4 regions of the Cutibacterium equinum genome follow, and region 2 is predicted to be linked to each of the others. Evidence: riboswitches for the same ligand, from Rfam matches in the RefSeq annotation. Region 2 holds a riboswitch; each other region holds the start of a gene.
What was found. Region 2 has a riboswitch for cobalamin ahead of O6R08_RS09990 (anaerobic ribonucleoside triphosphate reductase). Riboswitches for the same ligand answer to the same signal wherever they lie in the genome.
Positions count from the first base shown of each region.

Region 1: linked by a shared signal. The riboswitch ahead of O6R08_RS03000 (ABC transporter substrate-binding protein) and the one ahead of O6R08_RS09990 (anaerobic ribonucleoside triphosphate reductase) in region 2 are both predicted to bind cobalamin.
Region 3: linked by a shared signal. The riboswitch ahead of mutA (methylmalonyl-CoA mutase small subunit) and the one ahead of O6R08_RS09990 (anaerobic ribonucleoside triphosphate reductase) in region 2 are both predicted to bind cobalamin.
Region 4: linked by a shared signal. The riboswitch ahead of cobT (nicotinate-nucleotide--dimethylbenzimidazole phosphoribosyltransferase) and the one ahead of O6R08_RS09990 (anaerobic ribonucleoside triphosphate reductase) in region 2 are both predicted to bind cobalamin.

Region 1 is NZ_CP115668.1:657,832-662,081, reverse strand. Features, by position in the region: gene O6R08_RS03005 (FecCD family ABC transporter permease) at 1-813, opposite strand, end outside; gene O6R08_RS03000 (ABC transporter substrate-binding protein) at 810-1,811, opposite strand; cobalamin riboswitch at 1,853-2,038, opposite strand; RNA gene rnpB (RNase P RNA component class A) at 2,291-2,673, opposite strand; gene O6R08_RS02990 (zinc ribbon domain-containing protein) at 2,734-3,471, opposite strand; gene O6R08_RS02985 (aminopeptidase P family protein) at 3,631-4,250, shown strand, end outside.
Region 2 is NZ_CP115668.1:2,200,120-2,204,369, reverse strand. Features, by position in the region: gene O6R08_RS09995 (YbhB/YbcL family Raf kinase inhibitor-like protein) at 73-534, opposite strand; cobalamin riboswitch at 698-900, shown strand; gene O6R08_RS09990 (anaerobic ribonucleoside triphosphate reductase) at 976-3,327, shown strand; gene nrdG (anaerobic ribonucleoside-triphosphate reductase activating protein) at 3,338-3,859, shown strand; gene O6R08_RS09980 (DEAD/DEAH box helicase) at 3,843-4,250, opposite strand, start outside.
Region 3 is NZ_CP115668.1:611,531-615,780, forward strand. Features, by position in the region: gene O6R08_RS02790 (alpha/beta fold hydrolase) at 57-1,019, shown strand; cobalamin riboswitch at 1,090-1,342, shown strand; gene mutA (methylmalonyl-CoA mutase small subunit) at 1,423-3,333, shown strand; gene scpA (methylmalonyl-CoA mutase) at 3,330-4,250, shown strand, end outside.
Region 4 is NZ_CP115668.1:429,185-433,434, forward strand. Features, by position in the region: gene O6R08_RS01925 (cobyrinate a,c-diamide synthase) at 1-1,107, shown strand, start outside; gene cobA (uroporphyrinogen-III C-methyltransferase) at 1,107-1,883, shown strand; gene O6R08_RS01935 (cobalt-precorrin-6A reductase) at 1,877-2,632, opposite strand; adenosylcobalamin (AdoCbl) riboswitch at 2,659-2,776, shown strand; gene cobT (nicotinate-nucleotide--dimethylbenzimidazole phosphoribosyltransferase) at 2,856-4,250, shown strand, end outside.

The DNA.
Region 1 (4,250 bases), 970 kb from region 2:
GAAGCCGATGGGACCGACAAAGGCCACACTCAACGCAGTCAGCAGGGCTGTGACGACCATGATCGCCCACCGCACGGTATTGACCGGAACTCCCAAGGACATCGCGCTGACATCGCCGAAAGCGAAGGCATCGAGGATGTGGCACAAGGCCATCCCCGCCATCAGGGCAGGCAGGGTTGCAACTGCCAGCGCGATCGTCGATCCCCACCGCAGACCCGTGAAGGAGCCGAGAGTCCACGACAACGCCGACCTGGCAGCGTTCGACTCACCGAAAACCATAATCATCATGGACACGGCCGCTGCGCACAGCTGACCGACGGCCACACCGGCAAGAATCGTGCGGCTGGGCGGCAACTCCCCGGAACGACCGGTAGCCATCCCCAAGACCATGACCAGGGCACCGACAGCCCCTCCGAAGGAAGCCAAGGTCATGAGGACCGATTGGCCCAGGGTGCTGGAAATCCCGACGACGAGAACAAAGACGGCACCTACCGAGGCCCCGCTGGAAATACCGAGCAGGTAGGGGTCGGCCAGGTCATTGCCGGTCAAGGTCTGCAGTACCGCACCACACATTGCCAGCAACGCGCCGACGACCATCGACCCGATGACTCGGGGAGCCCGCAGCTGCCAGACAATCTGATCGTTGAGGACGGTAACATCGGCCCCGGCAATGAGGCGGAATCGTCGGGCCACCACCCTGGCAACATCCCGGACAGGGACATGTACCGCCCCGATCCCCAGCACCACGAGGACAGTGCCGACCAGGGCAGCGACGAGAACACCGGCGATCAGCCAGCTACGCCAGCGACTCACTTGCCGTTGATCTTCGCAAGACCATCATTGAGGGTCTTGGCCCCGTCAACAAGCTCAGCACCCGGGGTGCTCTGGGCGAAGGGCACCGTGACGAATTTGTTCTCCTTGACCGCCTTCATCTGGCTGAGGACAGGATCCTTCTTGAGGTAATCGATCTTCGATTTTGCCGTGGACCAGCTTGCATCGGCGACAACGATGACGTCCGGATTGGAGGCAACGATCTTCTCCCACGAGCCGTCTGCCCACCCGCCATCGAGATTGGCGAAGAGATTCTTGGCTCCAACAGCGTCCATGAGAAGTTGAGGCCCACCGTGGCCTGCGCCAATGAACGGGGTCTTGTCTCCCGAGTCAAACCAGACGATCGACGTCTCGGTGCCGTGCTTGTTCCCGGTGACCTCTTTGAGGGCATCACGCTGCTCGGCAATGGCCTTGTCAGCGGCATCCTTGGCGCCGATGAGGGTTCCTACTTCGGTCATTTCCTTCCAGACGTTCTCCCAGGTGGCATCGGCCACGGGAGTGCCCTCCGGGCAACCAAAGGGGCTGATGTAGGTCGCAATCCCCTGCTTCCGCAGCTCTTCCCGTGTGCCAACAGCCTTGTCAGTGAAAGCGCTGGAGTAGGAAGACACAGCCAGATCAGGTGTGGCGGCCAGGAAGGTTTCCTTGGAGGGGTACTGCTTGGCGAGCACCTTGACCGAGTCGTAGGCCTTCTTCCACTTCGCCGGAATCTCACTGTCGAGGTAGGCGGTGCCGACGAGTGTGGATTCACCGCCGATGGCCAGGACGTCCTCGGTGGCTCCCTGATTGAGGGTCACAGCCCTTGTCGCGGGCTTGTCGAGGGTGATTTTTTGTCCGCAATTGGTGATGGTGATCGGGCCTTGTGCCGATGCTGATGCTGATCCCGATGCCGAGGAATCCTTGGGAGCGCCGGCGCATCCGGCGAGCATGACAGCGGGAATGACCGACGCTACGAGAGCGCAACGAAAGGGGACGAGGTGCATGGAGAAGCCAGCTTTCTGTGTTCGGCGTGCGCGGCCGGGTACCAACAGGACGATGTCAGGTGGTCTTCGGGCTCAACCTCGTCTCCAGCCCCGACTCCTTCCCAGTGCTCATGGCACCAGTGGCGTTCGCCGTGGCGGATCAGTCATACCGCTGCGCGTCAGCTCCGGCCTCTCACCGGATTCCAGCGCTCGTGATGTCACGAGCAACCTGACGCGAGGATGTTAGCACCCCCTGTGTATGCCCCCTTGACGGGGTCTCACCTCACTTGAACAGGTCAGTGAACCGAATCGTCGTCTTCCGATAGATCTCGTTGTAGGCGGCTCGGCGCTGATCTCGTAGCCATCCCATCCCCTTGCGGCCATACCAGGCATGAGGGTGCGCGTGGCGGCCCTCGTGGCTCTTCCACGTGTCCTGCCCGAGATGGACGTGGACAGGCTGGGGGTGCGGGTTCCGGACTTCATGGCCCCGATGACAGGAAGGGACGAGCCATCCTGTAAGCCGGGTTCTGTGGCCCATCAGGGCCGGTGATCATCCATCTGTGAACACCATTACTGGCATCCTCCAGCCTTTCGGCTGCGCAGCCTACCCGGACGCTCGGGCGAGCAGCCCTCGAACACGTCCGCGACCTCACGGTCTTCTTGGCCTTGCTCCAAGTGGGGTTTGCCGTGCCGTCATCGTCACCGATGACGCGGTGGGCTCTTACCCCGCCGTTTCACCCTCACCGGCCCGAAAGCCGGCAGTTTGTTTTCTGTGGCACTTTCCCGCGGGTCACCCCGGGTGGGCGTTACCCACCACCCTGCTCTGTGGAGCCCGGACTTTCCTCGACAACTCAGGGATTGCCGCGATCACCCGGATGACTCGTCCAAACGACAATTCTACGGTCAATACGGCATCGTCGCCACACTGGCACGGCGTACCTGGTCAGAGGGACTCCCCGGTGCGCACCAGAATGCGCTCGCACTCCTCGCAACGCACGACATCGTCCTCGGCGGCTGCGGCATAGGTGCGCAGATCGGCCGCATTTGCGGCAATGCCACACCCCTCGCACACGCCGTGGACGAGCTTGGCACATCCCATGCCGGTGCGCTCGCGCAGCAGATCATAAAGCTTGAGGAGATCGGCCGGAATACCGCCGGCCTGGGTCTGGCGCGCACGCTGCAACTCGGCCAGTTCGTCGTCAATACCTTTGAGGCCGGCGTCGCGCGAGGCCAACACGGTACGGATGTGGCCATCCAGCTCGACACGACGACGATCAGCGTCGGCGTGGGCAGCTTGGGCATCCTCGACGGCCTGCATGGCGTCAAGCTCAGCATCCTCCAACAGGCTGATACGCCGCCCGAGGTGCTCGATCTCCTCGGTCAGCCCCTGCAAGGCCTTGTGATCGGCGACGGAACCCGAGTCGACGGTCTTCTTGTTGCGCTCCATACGGGCGCGAGCCGGCTCGAGGTCCCCCTCAATGCGTTCCTGCTCCATCTTGGCGTCAGACAGAGCGGTTGACGTGGCGACGACCTCCTCAGCCAGAGTCCTGCGCTGGACGGCGAGGTCCTTGAGCTCGGCCAGCTCGGGCAGGGTCTGACGACGATGCTGCGCCTGGGCGATCAGACGGTCAGTCTGTGCAAGATCGAGAAGCTTCCACTGATCCTGTGCCGCGGCTTTCACGCTGCCCTCCTGCGTTCCTGGCCCCGTTGAACAGGCCCTGTTGACATGTGGGGTTCAGCCTACCTCTCATCGCAGACCCGCAGTCGATTGTCAGTACGTCATGTCCTCGACACCTACACTGGAAGGCACACTCATCAACCAGCGGAGGTCTCAACACACATGACCGAGACGAGGTCGTCAGATCTGAATGAACAGATGAAGCAGGCCGAGGAGCAGAAGGTCCCCAAGCGTCAGACCCCGTTCTCCAAGGCCTTCGTCGAGTTCATCCCCACGGATTGGGCTCCTTATCCCGACGAGCTTCCCGAGCCACTGGGTTCTGTGCCCTCGGCCACCGCCCATCGGGACGCCCTGGCCGCCCGTTTCGACGGGGACCGCCTGGTCATTCCGGCCGGCCATCTCATGCGTCGCAACAATGACTGCGACTACCCCTTCCGCCCCAACACCGCCTTCGCCTACTACTCGGGCCTGGGCACCGACAGGGAGCCGAACGCGGTGCTCGTCGTCGACACCACATCGCAGACCCGCGACGTGCTGTACTTCAAGCCGCGCGCCCCGCGCACCGACCGGGAGTTCTACGCCGATGCGACCTACGGCGAGATGTGGGTTGGCAAGCGCGAATCCTTGGAGGAGATGTCGGCCATGACCGGGCTGACCTGCCGCGACATCTCCCAGCTCGATGACGCCCTGTCGTCCGGTGACGTCACGGTGCGCGTCATCCGCGACGCCGACGAGAACGTCACTGCCACCGTCGACTCCCTGCGTCCCAAAGGTTCCGAGGA
Region 2 (4,250 bases):
CCGCCGACACGTCGTCGACGGCACCTGTTCCGTTCCCGTTGGCGGGAGGCCGGTCAGGCGCCCCAGTGATCGTCAGGACTGCTGGAAGGTTCCGGTGATCGACGCGGAATCCAACTGCGTGGTGTGGATGGCAAAGCGCACCTGGACATTGGCGGCATCGTCAGGAATGTCGAGATGTTCGCTGGGCATGGCATGAACGGTGTGGATGTAGCGGTGGGCCGGTCCGGGAGGCGGACAGGCGCCGGAGTACCCGTCCTCCTGGTAATCATTGCTCCACTCGCGCACCCCAGCGGGAAGTGGGCCGCCCTCGTCGAGGGAGGTGACGTCGGCCGGGATGTCGGCGAGGATCCAATGCCAGAAACCGGATCCGGTCGGGGCATCAGGGTCGTAAATGGTGATCGCGTAGGACTTGGTGCCATCTGGGCCGGGGGTCCAGCTCAGCTGGGGGCTGACGTTCTTGCCGCCCGCATCGGCGTGGGCGTAGGCCAGGTCGATCGGCTGGCCTTCGGTGATGGACGTGCTGGTGATCTCCATGAGGTGTGTCCTTTCCTTGTGTCCAGGATGCCAGCCGGCTGTGGGATATGAAGGGCCATCATGGCGGGCCAGGGGCGACGACGATGAATTGCGGGGGGCGAGTGTGCCCATGACCCGAACTGCGTATACCCTTCATCTTGTGCTGGTTCCCATCGCCAGACACCAGATGTAGGGGTTTCCCGGCATCCGGCGGTGATGGGAGGAAAGAGGGAATCCGGTGGGAAACCGGAACTGCCCCGCAGCGGTGACAGGGAACGACGGCGACACACGCACTGGCCATCCGGCTGGGAAGCATCGCTTGGTAGGAACCCGTCTGACGACGGAGAGCCCTGAAGTCCGAAGACCTGCCAGGACCCGGGTCAGCGACCCGGTACGACAACAGGCGCGCGGGACGTCTTGGGGTGAACCTGCTCCACTCGTGCGCTGCTTCGAGGAGAGAGCATGTCGACGACCCTTCATTCCGCGTCCTTCCACCCCACGTCCACCAGCCAGCAGCGAGCAGTGCCAACGTCGATCCGCAAGAGGGACGGGCGAGTCATTGGATTCGACTCGACGAAGATCGTCGAGGCCGTCCGTAAGGCCTTCGTCGCCTGCGGGGTTGAGGGTCCCGAACTATTGGCCTCCGAGGTCGCCCTCGAGGTGCTGTCCCGACTGAGTGAGAGGGGTGAGAACACCCCTGACGTCGAGGACATCCAAGACCTCGTCGAAAAGGCCCTCATGAACCAGGGGCATGACGACGTCGCCAAGGCCTACATCCTCTACCGTCAGCGTCGCACCGTCGCTCGTGACCAGCAGTCGGCCCTCATGCGCACCCTGCGCGAGATCACGTTCGCATCGGCCGAGGAGGCTGACGCCAAGCGGGAGAACGCCAACGTCGACGGCAACTCCGCGATGGGGTCGATGCTGCGTTACGGAACCGAGTCGGCCAAACAGTTCAACCTGCTGGAGGTACTCGACCCGGCCCACGCTGCCGCCCATCGCGACGGGGACATTCACATCCACGACCTCGACTTCCTCACCCTGACGACCACCTGCTGCCAGATCAACCTCACCGATCTGTTCGAGCACGGTTTCTCCACCGGCCACGGTGTGCTGCGAACCCCGCAATCCATCGGCTCCTATGCCGCCCTGGCCTGCATCGCCATCCAGTCCAACCAGAATGACCAGCACGGTGGCCAGGCAGTGCCCAACTTTGACCGGGACATGGCTCCAGGTGTTGCCAAGACCTTCGTCAAGGCTGCCCAAACCGGGCTGACAAGGACATTTGAGGTGCTTGGAGGTGACGCGGACCGTCTCGACGAGGTGCGTTCGGCGGCGTCTGGGTGGGTGCTGGAACCAGATGCTGCCGCGCTGGCCCAGGAGAGGGAGCAGGTGGCGCACCTGTTCGCCGGGCTCGTTGACGACACCGACCGTGTTGCCGAGAGGATCCGTCGTCAGGCCGTCGAGGAAACTCGTCGTCAGACCTCTCAGGCGATGGAAGCCCTCATCGCCAACCTCAACACCATGAACTCGCGGGCCGGAGCCCAGACCCCGTTCTCGTCGATCAATTACGGCACCGACACCAGCCCGGAGGCGCGGATGGTGATGCGCTGCCTGCTGGAGGCCACCGAGGCTGGACTGGGTGGCGGGGAGACCGCGATCTTCCCGATCCAGATCTTCCGGGTGTGCAAGGGGGTCAACCTCGACGACGGTGACCCCAACCACGACCTGTTCCGGTTGGCCTGCCGGGTGAGCGCCAAACGTCTGTTCCCGAACTTCTCCTTCCAGGACGCCCCGTTCAACGCCGAGTACTACCGGCCCGGTCACCCCGAGACCGAGATCGCCTACATGGGCTGCCGCACCCGGGTCATGTCGAACGTCCACGACCCCTCGCGGGCACAGACCTGGGGACGCGGAAATCTGTCCTTCACCTCGATCAACCTGCCGAGGCTGGCCATCGAGGCCGACCACGACGTCGATGCCTTCTTCACCTCATTTGACCAGATGATCGACCTCGTCATTGACCAGCTTCTTGACCGGCTCAAGATCCAGTCCCACAAGCTGGTGCGCAATTTCCCCTTCCTCATGGGGCAGGGGGTCTGGATCGACTCGGAGGGGCTGGGAGCTGACGACGCTGTCGCCGAGGTGCTCAAGCACGGAACCCTGTCGGTGGGGTTCATCGGGCTGGCCGAGACCCTGACGGCCCTCATCGGTTCTCATCACGGCGAGTCCGAGGAAGCCCAGCAGCTTGGCCTGCGGATCGTCTCTCATCTGCGTGAGCGGATGGACGAGGCTGCTGAGCGCACCGGATTGAACTTCTCGGCCCTGGCCACTCCCGCCGAGGGCCTGTCGGGACGGTTCGTGCGCATGGACCGGCAGCGCTATGGGGAGATTCCGGGGGTCACTGACCGGGAGTACTACACCAACAGTTTCCACGTGCCGGTCTGGTACCGCATCGGCGCTGCGGACAAGATTCGCATCGAGGCGCCCTACCACGCCTTCACCAACGGAGGCCACATCTCCTACGTCGAACTGGCAGGCGATCCAGCACGCAACGTCGACGCCTTCGAGGCGATCGTGCGGTACATGGCTGCCAGCGGGATCGGGTACGGGTCGATCAACCACCCGGTCGACCGGGATCCGCAGTGCGGATACACCGGGATCATTGACGACGAGTGCCCCCAGTGCGGCCGTGGTGAGGATTCCGGGCCCTTCGATCGGATTCGCCGCATCACGGGCTACCTCGTCGGCGGGCTGGACCGATTCAACGACGCCAAACGCGCCGAGGTCCGCGACCGGGTCAAGCACGGATGAGGTCGCGCCGATGAGGGTTGCCGGGATCGAGCCGGAGTCGATCGTCGACGGTCCCGGCATCCGCTTCACGGTCTTCGCGCAGGGGTGCCCGCTGCAATGTCCCGGGTGTCAGAATCCCGGCACCTGGGACCCCTGCGGTGGCCAGGAGGTTGACGTCAAGGAGATCATCTCTGCGATGAGGTCGTCAGTGCTGGCCAGCGGATTGACGCTGTCAGGCGGTGAGGCGAGTCGTCAACCGGGTGAGTGCGCGAGGTTGGCCCGTGCCGCCCATCAGATGGGGTGGGACGTCTGGGCGTGGTCCGGATTCACCATGGACGCCCTGCTGCGCCAGGCCCGCCATAGTGACGAGTTGGCGCAGATGCTGGGTCAGGTGGACGTCCTCGTCGACGGGCCCTTCCAGCTGCCCCACCGCACTCTCACCCTGCCGTGGCGGGGAAGCAGCAACCAGCGGATCGTCGACGTCCCCGCGACCCTGCGCGAGGGGCGGACGGTCGAGTGGGCCGGGGACGGAGCCGTCAGTCGAGTCGGCTGAAAGCCCGTGTCCGCAACACCAGATCCTCGGCCTCGTCGCACTCGTCGAGGTCGACGGTTGCGGTGATCGACCAGTCATGGTTGCCTTCGGGATCGTCGATGATCTGACGAACCAGCCAGATCCGGCTGTCGCGGCGTCCCGACTCCTTCTCGATCATGAACAGACCCGGTGCGCGGGCGTCGGGGCCATCGTTGATCTCGTCATGCTCGTCCCAGTAGTCGCCCAGGGTGTCCTCCCAGGCGTTGGTCGTCATGGCAGAACCGTCAGGCTCGAGTTCCCCGAGGGCCTCGAAGTCGTCGTCGGCAGCCAGGATGACCTTGCGGAACATGGCATTGCGCACCATGACGGTGAAGGCCCGCTGGTTGGAGGTGAAGGTCCGCGCCGGACGGAC
Region 3 (4,250 bases), 920 kb from region 2:
CGAAAACCTGGCAGTGGAAGGTCAATATGCTGTACTCACGACCTCGGGGAGGAACTATGGACACCATCACCATCACTGCCGACGACGGAGCCGACATCGACGTCCTTGTCTGGCGCCCCGAGGCTGCGTCAGGGCGCCCTACCAAGGGATTGGTGCAGTTGTGTCACGGCATGGCCGAGTACGCGGCTCGCTATGACCAGATCGCCCGGTTGCTTGCCGGCGACGGATGGCTCGTCGTGGCCAATGACCACCGTGGCCATGGGGCGCGCGCCGCGGCCACCGGCGAGCTCGGAACCACCCCTGATCGTGGTTACCACCAACTGCTCGACGATCTGTCCGCCGTCGCCGACCACTTCCTGGCCGAGGTGGAGGGCAAGCCGTGGTTCCTCGTCGGGCACTCGATGGGGTCGTTCCTCGCCCGTGTGCTGGCCGCTCGTCGCGGGCGCGAGATGGCCGGTCTGGTCGCCATCGGTACCGGCTTCTCCTTGGGGCCGTTGAGCGCCGTCGCTACTGGACTGGCCCAGGCCCAGGTGCTCATGGTGGGGGAGGATTCCCGCAGCCCGTTGCTCAACACCCTGTCCTTCGGGTCCTTCAACCGGGCCTTCCAGCCGGCTCGCACCGACTACGACTGGTTGTCCCGCGACGTCCGCGTCGTGGACGCCTACATCCATGACCCGCTGTGCGGCTTCGTGTGCACCGCAGCCTTCTACCGCGAACTCGTCCGACTTATTGAGCTCGCCAATTCCACCGAGGTCTTCCGGGCGACTCCGCCGACTCTGCCCATTCTGCTGATGTCAGGGGCCAAGGATCCGGTAGGCGATTCCGGAAGGGGAGTTCGCCAGGTGGCGCGTCAACTGCGCGACGCGGGTGTACACGATGTCAACCTCGTCGTTTACCCTGGGGCGCGCCACGAAATCCTCAACGAGGTCAACCGTCGACATGTCCACGCCGACCTGCGTGACTGGATTGACTCCGTCGCTGCCCGACCTCGAACCCCTCAGGTTCGAAATGCACGGTGAGAGGCCGTTCACGCACATCTCGCACGATCGTGCACATGTACCCCCAGCGTGCGCAGTCGATCGTGCGCGGCCTAGTATCGGTAGTGCTGGTGCCGAGAAATCCCGATTCGGGGTCTCAAGGCGGTAAGAGGGAATCCGGTGAAACTCCGGAACTGCCCCGCAGCGGTGAGTGGGAACGACATCACCATCGTCGCTCCACTGGTCCTCGGACCGGTGGGACGTCGATCAAGCACTGGGCTCCGGCCTGGGAAGCGGTGACGTAGGACTCGTCGGCAGACGAGGTGCCCACGAGTCCGAATACCTGCCAGAGTATGTGGTGCACTCCGCGTGTGTCACAGCGTCCGAGGTCTCGAGGGCCGGCCGAGGTCGTCCAACCATCCACAGCGGAGCAGGAGTCTGACGAATGACTGATCCTGACAACCTCGCATCCACCTCCGTCGAGGACAGGATGCCCGAGGAGTTGAGCCTGGCCGGGGACTTCCCGAAGGTCACCCACGAAGAGTGGGAGGACGCGGTCCTCAAGGTCTTGAATCGGGGTCGCCCCGAGGGCAAGGAACTCAACATCGAGCAGGGAATGAAGCGCCTCGAGCCGACGACGGTCGATGGCATCAAGATCGAGCCGATGTATCGGCTCCCGGATTCTCGCGAAGAGCTCGGCGCACCGGGCGTGCCGCCCTTCACCCGAGGCACCACGATCCGTACCGGCAGCATGGACGCATGGGATGTTCGAGCCCTTCACGAGGATCCCGACGTCGAGTTCACCAAGAAGGCCGTCATCGCCGACCTCGAGCGTGGCGTGACGTCCCTGTGGCTGCGCGTCGGTGCCGACGCCATCAAGCCCGAGGACATTGCCGGCGACCTCAAGGACGTGCTGCTGGACCTGGCCAAGGTCGAGGTCTCCAGCCGCGACGACCAGGAGGCTGCCGCCGAGGCCCTCCTCAAGGTGTACGCCGATTCCAAGATTGAGCCCGACAAGCTGTCGTTCAACCTCGGTCTGGACCCGATCGGCTTTGCTGCCCTCAACGGTGGCACCCCGGATCTGTCCACCATGGCCGAGTGGGTCAAGAAGACCGAGAACTACAAGAACTCCCGCGCCTTCGTCGTTGACTCCACGATTTACCACAACGCTGGTGCCGGCGACATCCACGAGCTCGCCTGGGCCATCGCCACCGGTGTCGAGTACGTCCGCGCTCTCATCGAGCAGGGACTGACCGCCGAGCAGGCCTTCGACGCCATCAACTTCCGGGTGACCGCCACCCACGATCAGTTCCTGACCATCTGCCGTCTGCGCGCCCTGCGCACCCTGTGGAACCGCGTCGGTGAAGTCTTCGAGGTGCCGGCCGCCAAGCGTGGTGCCCGTCAGGAGGCCGTCACCAGCTGGCGCGAACTGACCCGTGACGATCCCTACGTCAACATCCTGCGCGGCACCATCTCGACCTTCGGCGCTGCTGTTGGTGGCGCCGAGGCCGTCACGACGCTGCCCTTCGACGCTGCCATCGGCTTGCCGAAGAGCGACTTCTCGCGCCGTATCGCCCGCAACACCGGCATCATCCTCGCCGAGGAGTCCAACATCGGTCGCGTCAATGACCCGGCCGGTGGCTCCTTCTACGTTGAGGCCCTGACCAAGAAGCTGGAAGATGCTGCTTGGGCCCAGTTCCAGGCTGTCGAGGCCGCCGGTGGCATGGTCGCGGCCCTCACCGGCGACCACGTCCGAGCCGAACTCGACACGCTCAACACCGAGCGTGCCAAGCGTCTGGCCACCCGTAAGCAGCCGATCACGGCCGTCAGTGAGTTCCCGCTGCTTGACGCCAAGAGCGTCGAGACCAAGCCGTACCCCGAGGTTGCCGAGCGTAAGGGTCTGGAGTGGCACCGCGACGCCGAGGTCTTCGAGGCTCTCGTCGATCGTTCCGCCACCTGCCCCGAACGTCCGAAGGTCTTCCTGGCCTGCCTGGGAACCCGTCGTGACTTCGGACCCCGCGAGGGATTCTCCGCCCCGGTGTGGCACATCGCCGGCATGGAGACCCCCGAGTGCGAGGGAGGCACCACCGAAGAGGTCGTCAAGGCCTTCAAGGAGTCCGGTGCCGAGGTCGCCGACCTGTGCTCGAACGCCAAGACCTATGCGGCCCAGGGCCTCGAGGTCGCCAAGGCCCTCAAGGAGGCCGGCGCGAAGCTGGTCTACCTGTCGGGTGCCTTCAAGGAATTCGGTGATGACGCTGCCGAGGCCGAGAAGGTCATCGACGGGCGCATCTACCTCGGGATGGACGTCGTTGACGCCCTGACCACCACTCTGGACACGTTGGGAGTTGCCAAGTGACCACCCTGCCTCGTTTCGATTCCATCAACCTCGGAGACTCTCCGGTCCCTGCCGACGCGCAGGAGCAGTTCGCCAAGCTGGCCGCGGCCGCTGGTGAGCAGGAGGCCTGGGCCACTCCGGAGCAGATTCCGGTTGGCCACCTGTACTCCGAGGACGTCTACGCCGACATGGACTGGCTGGACACCTACGCCGGTCTGCCTCCGTTCACCCACGGCCCGTACGCCACCATGTACGCCTTCCGTCCGTGGACGATTCGTCAGTACGCCGGATTCTCCACCGCCAAGGAGTCCAACGCGTTCTACCGCCGCAACCTGGCCGCTGGCCAGAAGGGTCTGTCGGTCGCCTTCGACCTGCCGACCCACCGCGGCTACGACTCCGACAACCCGCGTGTTCCCGGCGACGTCGGCATGGCCGGTGTGGCTGTGGACTCCATCCTGGACATGCGCGAGCTCTTCGCGGGTATTCCGCTGGACCGCATGTCGGTGTCCATGACGATGAACGGCGCCGTGCTGCCGATTCTCGCCCTGTACGTTGTGACTGCCGAGGAGCAGGGCGCCAAGCCCGAGCAGCTCGCCGGAACGATCCAGAACGACATCCTCAAGGAGTTCATGGTTCGTAACACGTACATCTACCCGCCGCTGCCCTCGATGCGGATCATCTCTGACATCTTCGCCTACACCAGCGCGAACATGCCGAAGTGGAACTCCATCTCGATCTCCGGCTACCACATGCAGGAGGCCGGCGCGACCGCCGACATCGAGATGGCCTACACCCTGGCTGACGGCGTTGACTACATCCGCGCTGGCGAGTCGGTGGGGCTGAAGGTTGACCAGTTCGCACCGCGTCTGTCCTTCTTCTGGGCCATTGGCACCAACTTCTTCATGGAGGTTGCCAAGATGCGCGCGGCCCGCATGCTG
Region 4 (4,250 bases), 740 kb from region 2:
GGCCAGCCCTCCCAGGCGGTGTGGTTTGCCCGTGAGGTTGCCAGGCGCCACGAGGCCGCAGACGACCACGCGAGCGAGCCCGACTTGAATCACCACGGGGACAGCGACATCGCCGAGGGATTGGTCGATCTGGCCGTCAACGTGCGGGTTCCCGAGCCGCCGCAGTGGCTTCGTGAGGCCATCACTTCCACCGAGCACGACTGGGCGCGCTATCCGGACGCCACCCCGGCCCGCAACGCCCTGGCTGCCATGTACGACGTGAGGCCAGACAGCGTCCTGCCGACAGCCGGAGCCGCCGAGGCCTTTCCGCTCATCGCGACCACGCAGCCGCGTCACGCCGTCGTCGTCCATCCCCAATTCACCGAGCCCGAGGCTGCGTTGAGGGCGGCGGGGATTGACGTCGACCGGGTCATCCTCAAGGCATCCGACGGGTTCGCACTGGATCCGGGCCTTGTCCCCGAGGACGCCGATCTGGTCATCGTCGGGAATCCCACAAACCCCACGGGACGGCTGCATCCGGCCGCCGACCTGCTGGCCCTGCGTCGTCCTGGCCGGATCCTCGTCGTCGACGAGGCATTCATGGACGCCACCGACGAATCCCAGTCCCTCATCGGCAGTGACATGGACGACCTGCTGGTGCTGCGGTCCTTGACGAAGACCTATGGCCTGGCCGGCATCCGTGCCGGATACCTCGTCGGGGATCGGCGACTCGTCTCGCGGCTGGCAGCCCGTCAGACCCCGTGGTCGGTCTCGACGCCGGCCATCGCAGCCATGGTCGCCTGCACCGGACAGCAGGCCGCCCGTTTTCGCGACCAGTTGCGCGACGAGCTCCCGGCGGCCCGCGCTGATCTCGTCGGGCGCCTGCGGGAACTGGGCTTGCACGTCGTGGAGTCCGAGGCTCCCTTCGTCCTGGTCGACACCTCGTCGATCAGTGGCGATTCGGTACGCCAACCCCTGGCCGATCGTGGATTCGCCGTGCGACGCGGGGAGACCTTCCCCGGTCTGGGACCCACCTGGATCAGACTCGCCGTCCGCGACCCGGAAACCCACGCCGCGTTGTCTCAAGCCATCTGTGATCTGGTCGCACGTCCCCCCAAGGAGAACTGATGTCCTACTCGCCAGAACTTGTTCCCGGCACCGTCACCCTCGTCGGAGGTGGCCCCGGTGATCCCGGACTGCTGACCATCGCAGGACTGGAAGCGGTGCGCCAGGCCGACGTCATCCTCTACGACCGACTCGCCCCGGCCGACGTCATGGACGAGAACCCCGACGCCGAGAAGATCCCGGTGGGCAAGGTGCCGCGCGGGCCCTACGTCCCCCAGGAGCGCACCAACGAGCTGCTTGTCGAGCATGCCAAGGCCGGGCGCAAGGTGGTGCGCCTCAAGGGCGGCGATTCCTTCGTTTTCGGTCGTGGCGGCGAGGAGTGGCAGGCCTGTGCCGCCGCCGGGGTCCCGGTGCGCGTCATCCCCGGCGTCACCTCCTGCGTGGCCGGTCCCGAACTCATGGGAGTCCCACTGACCCACCGTCACATGGTTCAGGGGTTCACCGTCGTGTCGGGGCACGTCGCCCCCGGTGACACCCGTTCCGAGCTCGACTGGGCCCAGATCGCCAAGACCGGCACCACTCTGGTCATCCTCATGGGCGTGGCTCACATCGGTGACATCGCCGCGCGCCTCATGGATGGCGGATTGTCCGGTGACACCCCGGTCGCCGTCGTCGCGGACGCATCCCTGTTCACCCAGCGATCCTTGACGACGACCTTGGAGAAGGCTGCCGAGGACATGGCCGAGGCGGGGATCAAGCCGCCGGCCATCACCGTGGTCGGTGACGTCGCTGGACTCGACCTTGACCAGACCCGAGTCCACGAACCGTCAGATCACTGAGGTTTTTTGACGGTCGCGAGGTGGTCGTCAATCCACTGCACCGCCTCGTCGACCTCGCCCAGCTCGTCTCCCCAGCCGGGGGCCGGGCCGCGTGACACCATGACGACGTGGATGCCGGTTTCGGCTGCCAGGCGAAGCTTCGGGTCCAGGTCAGTGCCCCCGGAGTCCTTCGAGACGAGGGTCGCCGCCCCGCCGGAGAAGATCTCGCGCTCCCGGTCCATGGTGAAGGGGCCGCGCTCCTGCAGCACCGTCCAGCCTTCGGGAAGTTCCTCGTCGGGGGCGTCCACGCAGCGCACGATGACCCGGCGCGGGCCGAGTCGCAGGTAGTGGCTGACGGGTTGGCGTCCCACCGTCAGCAGGACGACGTCAGGCAGGTCCGCCAGGGCCCGTGCGGCGTCGTCGTGGTCGTCCACCCAGGTCCAGGTCGCTGCCTCGGGCTGGGTGCGCCAGCTGGGCGGGGCCAACCGGGCCAGCGGCACATTGAGATCGCGGCAGGCTTGGGCGGCGTGGCCGTGCATGGTCGCGGCGAAGGGATGGGAGGCGTCCACCATGACCTTGACCTCGTGGGCCGTGAGGAAGTCCTTGAGTCCCTCGATCCCCCCGAACCCGCCCAGTCTCGTCGGACCGGGAACCGGCCGTGGGGATTTGGTGCGTCCCGCCAGGGAGGTGCACAGGTCAACCCCGTCGTCGACCAGTCGAGTGGCCAGCTGCCGGGCCTTCGTCGTGCCGCCAAGAATGAGGACGTCCATGACTCCATCAAACCAGCCTGTGGGACAATGATCAGTGATCGCGGTGGAACACCGGTGAGAATCCGGGACGGTCCCGCCACTGTGACGCCGTCGAGGCGAAGTCAGACCAGAACCGCGTACACCTGCCTCGACCGGGGTAGGACGACTGTGACGCGCGTGCGTGGCGTCCAGGCTGCGAGGACACAGACCTGGAGGGACGCGGCGGCGTCCCCGACGATGGAGCATGATGGTCTGCCTGCCTGAATCCCTGTCCGCTGAGAGTCTGCTCTCCCGCACGGTACGCGGCATTCGAGGAGCTGACGCCACAGCACGTGAATCTGCTCGGGCTCGTCAGCAGGTGCTCACCAAGCCGGAGGGTTCGCTGGGGTTGTTGGAGGATCTGTCCATCCGTCTGGCGGGGATGTATGGACAGGTTCCGGTCCCGGTTCCGAGCCACCCGGTTGTCGGGCTGTTCGCTGGTGACCACGGGGTGTGGGCTCAGGGGGTCTCCCCTGATCCCCAGGAGATCACCACCCAGCAGATGGTCAACATGGCGGCTGGCGGGGCGGCGATCAGCGTGATGTCGAGGAACCTGGGTGCCCAGCTGTGGATTACTGACGTCGGTGCCCGCCATGAGGTTGACGCGCCCATTCGTCAGCGGTGTGTGCGCCGAGGCACGGACGACATCTCCCAAGGCCCGGCGATGAGTCTTGACGAGGCCCTCCGGGCCCTCGAAGTTGGTATCGAGACCGGTTTGGAAGCTGTCGAGCAGGGAGCAGACATCCTCGTCACTGGCGAGATGGGGATTGCCAATACGACGCCGGCGGCGGCCCTCATCAGCGTCTTCACGCGGCGTCCTCCTGCTGAGGTGACGGGAAGGGGTGCTGGGTCGGACGATCGTCGGCATCAGCACAAGATCGGTGTGGTCTCCCGTGCCATCCAGGTCAACCGCCCGGAGGCTGACCGCCCGGTCGAGGCGTTGGCGAAGGTGGGAGGTTTCGAGCATGCGGCCATGGCTGGTTTCATCCTTGCCGCGGCCTCCTCACGCATCCCCGTGCTCATTGACGGCGTGATCGCTTGTTCTGCCGCTCTGACGGCCACCGCAATCTGCCCGCAAACCCGCGACTTCATCATCATGAGTCACGCCGGTGCCGAGCCGGGAATCGCGGCGTCGACCTCCGCTTTGGACCTGCCCGCCTTGTTGGACCTCGGTATGAGGTTGGGGGAGGGGTCGGGAGCCATCCTGGCTCTGCCGATCGTGCAGGCCAGCGCCCACATCCTCAATGAGATGGCCACTTTCGAGGACGCTGACGTCACCGACATCAAGGTGACCGGGGAGACGGACATTCCCGACGCCATCGACGTAGATGCCACCGAAGAAGACGCCAGCGAAGGAAAGGTTCCTTGCCGGGCGCTCGTTCTGGGGGGTGCGAGGTCGGGGAAGTCGACCTTCGCTGAGTCGAGACTGCCTCGCGACTCCCGTGCCACCTATGTCGCGACCTCCCAGCGCAACCCCGACGACGCCGAGTGGGAGGAGCGGATTCGCCTGCACCAATCCCGGCGACCGGCGACCTGGCAGACCGTCGAAACCACAGATATCGCTGCAGTGTTGCTGGCCGACGACGACTCCCCGGTGCTG